2 regions of the Streptomyces sp. NPDC088252 genome follow, and region 1 is predicted to be linked to the other one. Evidence: riboswitches for the same ligand, from Rfam matches in the RefSeq annotation. Region 1 holds a riboswitch; the other holds the start of a gene.
What was found. A riboswitch is a leader RNA that binds a small molecule or an ion and turns the genes downstream of it on or off. The one in region 1 is predicted to bind S-adenosylmethionine.
Positions count from the first base shown of each region.

Region 2: it holds a riboswitch for S-adenosylmethionine, as region 1 does, so the genes downstream of both, ACIOHC_RS26030 (aminotransferase class V-fold PLP-dependent enzyme) here and thrC (threonine synthase) in region 1, are expected to answer to the same signal.

Region 1 covers NZ_JBIURS010000003.1:400,910-404,309, forward strand. The annotation lists gene ACIOHC_RS08845 (cold-shock protein) at 1-157, opposite strand, end outside; gene ACIOHC_RS08850 (MoaD/ThiS family protein) at 580-858, opposite strand; gene thrC (threonine synthase) at 888-2,189, opposite strand; SAM riboswitch class I at 2,207-2,333, opposite strand; gene ACIOHC_RS08860 (glucosyl-3-phosphoglycerate synthase) at 2,487-3,400, shown strand, end outside.
Region 2 covers NZ_JBIURS010000013.1:159,362-162,761, forward strand. The annotation lists gene trpD (anthranilate phosphoribosyltransferase) at 1-755, shown strand, start outside; SAM riboswitch class IV at 839-956, shown strand; gene ACIOHC_RS26030 (aminotransferase class V-fold PLP-dependent enzyme) at 1,131-2,543, shown strand; gene ACIOHC_RS26035 (Lrp/AsnC family transcriptional regulator) at 2,635-2,916, opposite strand; gene ACIOHC_RS26040 (rhomboid family intramembrane serine protease) at 2,913-3,400, opposite strand, start outside.

The sequences.
Region 1 (3,400 bases):
GCGAGATCTCGAACTCAACTCGCTGACCCTCTTCAAGGGTGCGGTACCCGTCCATCTGGATCGCGCTGTAGTGGACGAAAACATCCGCACCACCGTCGACCGCGATGAAGCCGTACCCCTTCTCCGCGTTGAACCACTTGACGGTGCCCTGAGCCATGCCTAACTCCCCTATTACTGGCCCTTGCGCAGGACCGCACTTCGCGGACCCGGGTCAGAACTCACCCTCCGACAGGAGAGGGTGCGTGCGCCGGAACGCGTCGACCGCGGCCGAATGTATCTGCCCAACTGCCCTCTGCAACAGGTCAATCGGACGAGAATTCTGGGCAGCGCCGCACGCCCGAATATGCGGAATTCATGGGATTCCCGGGCAAGTCGGGCCGGGCAAACGTGACTTATGACGCAAGGAGATCCAACACTTTGGCTGCATCTTGTCGCGACCAGGCGCATTCTCATATGCGGGCGGCGCGGGCAGCTGGGGGGACTTCCCACACTGTACCGCGCTCAACCATGCAGAATTGCCCCCTCCGCTTCTCTCGCAGAGGGGGCAATTCCCATAACGCTGTGCAGTCGGGCACAGGATCAGCAGCCGCCCGCGACGGCCGGAATGATCGAGATTCCGGCGCCGTCCGGCGTCGCCGTCTCCAGACCGCCCTCGAAGCGCACGTCGTCGTCGTTGACGTACACGTTCACGAAGCGGCGCAGCTTGCCCTGGTCGTCCAGGACGCGGGCGGCGATGCCCGGGTGGTTCTGCTCCAGGGACTCGATGACCTGGGAGAGGGTCGAGCCCTCGGCCGGGACCTCGGCCCGGCCGCCCGTGTAGGTGCGGAGGATGGTGGGGATACGGACCTTGACGCTCATGGCGGATGCCTTCCTTCGGTCTCGGGTGGTCAGCTGGTGGCGAGGCCGGCGGCGCGGAACGCGTCCAGGCTCGGCCGGATCGTCGCGGTCGCCTGCGAGGTGGCGGCCACCGCGTCCAGGGTCTTGAGGCCGTCGCCCGTGTTGAGGACGACGGTGGTCAGCGCCGGGTCGAGCAGACCGGCCTCGATCAGCTTCTTCGTCACGCCGACCGTCACCCCGCCGGCCGTCTCCGCGAAGATGCCCTCGGTGCGTGCCAGCAGCTTGATCGCGTCGACGACCTGCTCGTCGTCGACGTCCTCGACCGCGCCGCCGGTGCGGCGGGCGATGTCCAGGACGTACGGGCCGTCGGCCGGGTTGCCGATCGCCAGGGACTTGGCGATGGTGTTCGGCTTCTGGGGCCGCACGACGTCGTGACCGGCCTTGAAGGCGGTGGAGACCGGGGAGCAGCCCTCGGCCTGGGCGCCGAAGATCTTGTACGGCTTGTCCTCGACGAGTCCGAGCCTGATCAGCTCCTGCAGACCCTTGTCGATCTTCGTGAGCTGCGATCCGGACGCGATCGGGATGACGATCTGGTCGGGCAGCCGCCAGCCGAGCTGCTCGCAGATCTCGTACGCCAGGGTCTTGGAGCCCTCGCCGTAGTACGGGCGCAGGTTGACGTTGACGAAGCCCCAGCCCTCGCCGAGCGGGTCGCCGATGAGCTCCGAGCAGAAGCGGTTGACGTCGTCGTAGTTGCCCTCGATGCCGACCAGCTCGCCGCCGTACACCGCGGCCATGACGACCTTGCCCTGCTCCAGGTCGTGCGGGATGAAGACGCAGGAGCGGAAGCCGGCGCGGGCGGCGGCGGCACCCACCGCACCGGCGAGGTTGCCGGTGGAGGAGCAGGAGAGGGTGGTGAAACCGAAGGCGCGGGCGGCCTCGACGGCGATGGCGACGACGCGGTCCTTGAAGGAGTGCGTCGGGTTGCCGGAGTCGTCCTTGACGTACAGGCCACCGGTGACGCCCAGCTCGCGGGCGAGGTTGTCGGCCTTGACCAGCTTGGTGAAGCCGGGGTTGATGTTGGGCTTGTCCGCGACATCGGCGGGGACCGGCAGCAGCGGCGCGTAGCGCCAGATGTTGTCGGGCCCGGCCTCGATGCGCTTCTTCAGCTCGTCGGGAGAGCCGCTCGGCAGGTCGTACGCCACTTCGAGCGGCCCGAAACAGGACGCGCAGGCGAAGATGGGGCCGAGTTCGAAACGCTCGCCGCACTCGCGGCAGGAAAGTGCCGCGGCGGGGCCGAGGTCGACGACGTCGTTGGAAGAATTGGTGCTTACTGCAACGGTCTGCGCAGCCATGGAGGCGAGGCCCTTTCTCCTCATCTTCCTCGCGGCGCGTTTCGCCACGAGACGGAATTGGCACCTTCCCCACCTGACCTCGCGGTCGGCAGGAGGGTTGCCGGGACTTCAACGGGCCGTTCCCTCAGTCCCTCTGGATGAGCGCTGTGGCACTGGATCTCCGATCCAGGCATTTATTGGCGGACCGACCCCGACATGCGACGGCCGTCCGCGTTGTTCAAGACTGTAACCGAAGCACCGGACAGTTGAGATAGTCGTCCGAACCGCGAGATGGATCACATACAGGGAGTATCGACCGTGCTGGAAGAGGTCGAAAGCTGGCTGGCCAGGCGCTCCTGGTCGGCCGCCGACCGCCCGCTGGACCGGCTCCTCGCCGCCAAGGCCCGGGACCCGCGTCGCGGGAGCGTGAGCGTCGTGCTGCCCGCGCTGAACGAGGAAGCGACGGTCGGCGAGATAGTCACGGCGATCCGGCGCGAGCTGATGGAGAAGGTCCGGCTGGTCGACGAGCTCGTGGTGATCGATTCCGGTTCCACGGACGCCACGGCGAAGGTGGCCCGGGAGGCCGGTGCGCGGGTGGTGCACCGCGACGACATACTCCCGCGGATACCGGCCGTGCCCGGCAAGGGCGAAGTGCTGTGGCGGTCGCTCCTGGTGACCGGCGGTGACATCGTCTGTTTCGTCGACGCCGATCTGAGGGAATTCTCGGCCGACTTCGTCTCCGGCATCGTCGGCCCGCTGCTGACCGACCCGGACGTGCGGTTCGTCAAGGCGATGTACGACCGCCCGCTCGGCGACACGGCGGGGCAGGGCGGACGGGTCACCGAGCTGGTGGCCCGTCCACTGCTCAATCTGCACTGGCCGCAGCTGGCCGGCTTCGTCCAGCCGCTGGGCGGCGAGTACGCGGCGCGCCGCTCGCTCCTCGAACAGCTGCCCTTCCCCGTCGGTTACGGGGTGGAGCTGGGCCTCCTGGTCGACGCGCTGCACACCGTGGGCCTGGACGCGCTGGCCCAGGTGGACGTGGGGGTCCGCAAACACCGCCACCAGGACGGGCAGGCGCTCGGCCGGATGGCGGCGGCGATCTACCGGACCGCCCAGCTCCGGCTGTCCCGCGGCCACTTGGTGCGGCCTTCGCTCACCCAGTTCGAGCGCGGCGAGGACGGCTTCGTACCGCGCACCCATCCGGTGGACACCGAGGAGCGCCCGCCGATGCG
Region 2 (3,400 bases), on a different contig from region 1:
ACATCTCCACGATGTCGGCGATCGTCATCGCGGGCACCGGCGCGAAGGTCGTCAAGCACGGCAACCGCGCCTCCTCCTCGGCGAGCGGTTCCTCCGACGTGCTGGAGAAGCTCGGCGTCAATCTGGAGCTCAGCGCGCAGCGGGTCGTCGAGGTGGCGGAGGAGGCGGGCATCACCTTCTGCTTCGCGGTGAAGTTCCACCCCGCCCTGCGGTACGCGGCCAGGGCCCGCAAGGAGCTCGGTGCCCAGACCACCTTCAACATCCTCGGACCGCTCACCAATCCGGCCAGGGTGCGGTCCCAGGCCATCGGCGTGGCCGACCTGCGGATGGCGCCGATCGTCGCGGGCGTCCTCGCGGAGCGCGGCAACTCCGCGCTGGTCTTCCGCGGTGACGACGGCCTGGACGAGCTGACGACGACCGCTACCTCGCGCGTCTGGATGGTCCGGGACGGATCGGTGCGCGAGGAGGCGTTCGACCCGCGCGACGTCGGCCTCCAGCTGGTGCCGGCACAGGCGCTGCGCGGCGCCGACGCCTCGTACAACGCGGATGTGGCCCGCCGGGTGCTGGCCGGCGAGCACGGGCCCGTACGGGAGGCCGTGCTGCTCAACTCGGCGGCCGCACTGGTCGCCCTGGACCCGACGGACGGCACGCTGAACGAGCAGATCACCGCCGGGATCGCGAAGGCCGCCGAGTCCATCGACTCCGGCGCGGCGCGGCGCGCGCTGGAGCGCTGGGTGGCGGTCAGCAACGCCTGAGAGCCCGTCGGGTGATGTGGGGCGCGGTCCGGATCCTGGACCGCGCCTTGCGCGTTCCCGTACGTATGGCAAGATGCTGCGCAGGTCATGAGTGACAGCGACTACGGCCCCGGCCCGCTGTCCGGCAACCCTCCGTCCGTGGCGGGGTGCCCCGGGTGAAGACCAGGCCGTAGGCAGCGAGGTCTGCGGCAAGCGCGGGCCCCTCGGCATCTGTGAATGCCAACCCCCGGGGTCCTGGTCCCTAGGGAGTCTCTTGTGAGCACGCGAATGCGATAGGGCTTCTCAGCCCTCCTCCGCACCCCTTTTTCACTTTCCGCTGCGCTGCCGCGTATCCGTCGGCGCATGCAATTCGCCTGCCTCTTACGGGAGTTCGCCATGTCTGTCTTGACCGCTGCCGCCGACCAGTCGCTTTGTGCTCCTCTGCCGGTTCTGGGCAAGGATGTAACGGTTCCGCTGGTCACGGGTGGTGAAGTCACCTATGCGGCTCTCGACTACGCCGCCAGTGCCCCGGCTCTCCAGCGCGTCTGGGACGACGTCGCCGCGTACGCCCCGTACTACGGCAGCGTCCACCGTGGCGCCGGGTACCTCTCGCAGCTCTCCACGGACCTCTTCGAGAACAGCCGCGCGACCGTCGCCGAGTTCCTCGGCTGCCGCGCAGACGACCAGGTGATCTTCACCCGGTCGACCACCGACTCCCTCAACCTGCTGGCCGCAGTCGTCCCCGCCGACTGCCAGGTCTTCGTCTACGAGACCGAGCACCACGCCTCCCTGCTGCCGTGGCGCGACGCCCGGGTGACCTATCTGAACGCCCCGCGCACCCCGGCGCAGGCCGTCGAGACGTTGGAGCTCGCGCTCGCCGACCGTGACCCCTACGGCCCCGCGCTGGTCTGCGTGACCGGCGCTTCCAACGTCACCGGTGAGCTGTGGCCGGTCAAGGATCTGGCGGCCGCCGCGCACGCGCACGGTGCCCGGATCGTGCTGGACGCCGCGCAGCTCGCCCCGCACCACCCCGTCGACATCGCCGAGCTGGACGTCGACTGGGTGGCCTTCTCCGGGCACAAGCTGTACGCGCCGTTCGGCTCGGGTGTGCTCGCGGGCCGGGCCGACTGGCTGCAGGACGCCGAGCCGTACCTGGCCGGCGGCGGTGCCTCCCGCAAGGTCGCCCGCCGTACCGACGGCGGGGTGGAGGTCGAGTGGCACTCCACCGCGGCCCGCCACGAGGCGGGTTCCCCCAATGTCATCGGCGTGTACTCCATCGCCTCCGCCTGCAAGGCGCTCACCGAGGCGGGCTTCGACCACCTCGTCGCCCGGGAGCAGCACCTCGTCGCCGCGGTCCGGGCCGGTCTCGCCGACGTCCCCGAGGTCAAGGTGCTCTCGCTGTTCGGTGACGACGCCCCGCGGGTCGGCGTGATCTCGTTCGTGGTGGAGGGATGGAACAGCTCGCACTTCGCCGCCGCGCTCTCCGCCGAGTACGGCATCGGGGTCCGCGACGGCCTGTTCTGCGCCCATCCGCTGGTCCGTACCCTGCTCGGCGGTGACCCGCAGGAGGTCGGCGAGTGCGGCGCGCCGGAGGCCGAGCCGGGCGAGCTCCCCCAGTCTCGAACGGACTCGACCGGGGGGACCCCCTCCCTCAACGCGATCCGGGTGAGCTTCGGCGCCGGTACGCCGGACGAGCACATCGAGCGCTTCGTCCGCGCGGTCGGGGAGCTGGTGAGCAAGGGCGCTCAGTGGAAGTACCGCACCGAGGGCGGCCGCTGCGTCCCGGACCGGGGAGCGGCGCAGCTCTGACGCGTGCGTAACGCTTCGGCGGGGGACGGGCGGTCGAACGGCCCGTCCCCCGCCGAAGCGTTACGCCGTGAAGCCGTAAAAGAGGGCGTGTCTACGCGTCGAGGCCGATGGCGAAGGCGGCCTCCAGGTCATGCTGCGAGTACGTACGGAAGGCCACGTGCGTGTCGGTGGCCTCGACGCCGGGGATCTTGCTGATCCGGCCGGGGATGACGTCCGCCAGGTCGTCGTGCTTGGCCACCCGGACCATGGCGATCAGGTCGTACGTACCGGTGACCGAGAAGACCTCGCTGACGCTGTCCAGCGCGGCGATGGCCTCGGCGATCTCGGGAATCCGGTCCACGCTGGTTTTGATGAGCACGATCGCGGTGATCACGGCTGGCTTTCTCCCTCGGTGGCCGTGGCTGGAGTCTTCACTCTATCCGTACGCCGATAACGTCCCCAGGCGTAGAGGAAGCCGAGGGCGAAGCCGACCACATGGGCCAGATAGGCCACACCGGGCCCTCCGCTGCCCGCGCTCTGGACCGCCAGCCACTGCAGGACGAACCAGAAGATCAGCACGATCCAGGCGGGGAAACGCAGCGGCAGGAAGAAGAGGAACGGGAACAGGCTGGTGACCCGGGCCTTGGGGAACAGGTACAGGAAGGCCCCGAGCACCGCCGAGATCGCCCCCGACGCGCCGACGAGGGTCTGGTCGGACGCGGCGTGCGCGGCGGCGTAGGCGACCAGCGCGAGATAGCCGCACGCGAGGTAGAAGAAGGTGAACTCGGTACGGCCCATGCGCTCCTCGGCCATCGCGCCGAACACGTACAGGAAGAGCATGTTGCCCAGCAGATGCAGCCAGCTGCCGTGCACGAAGA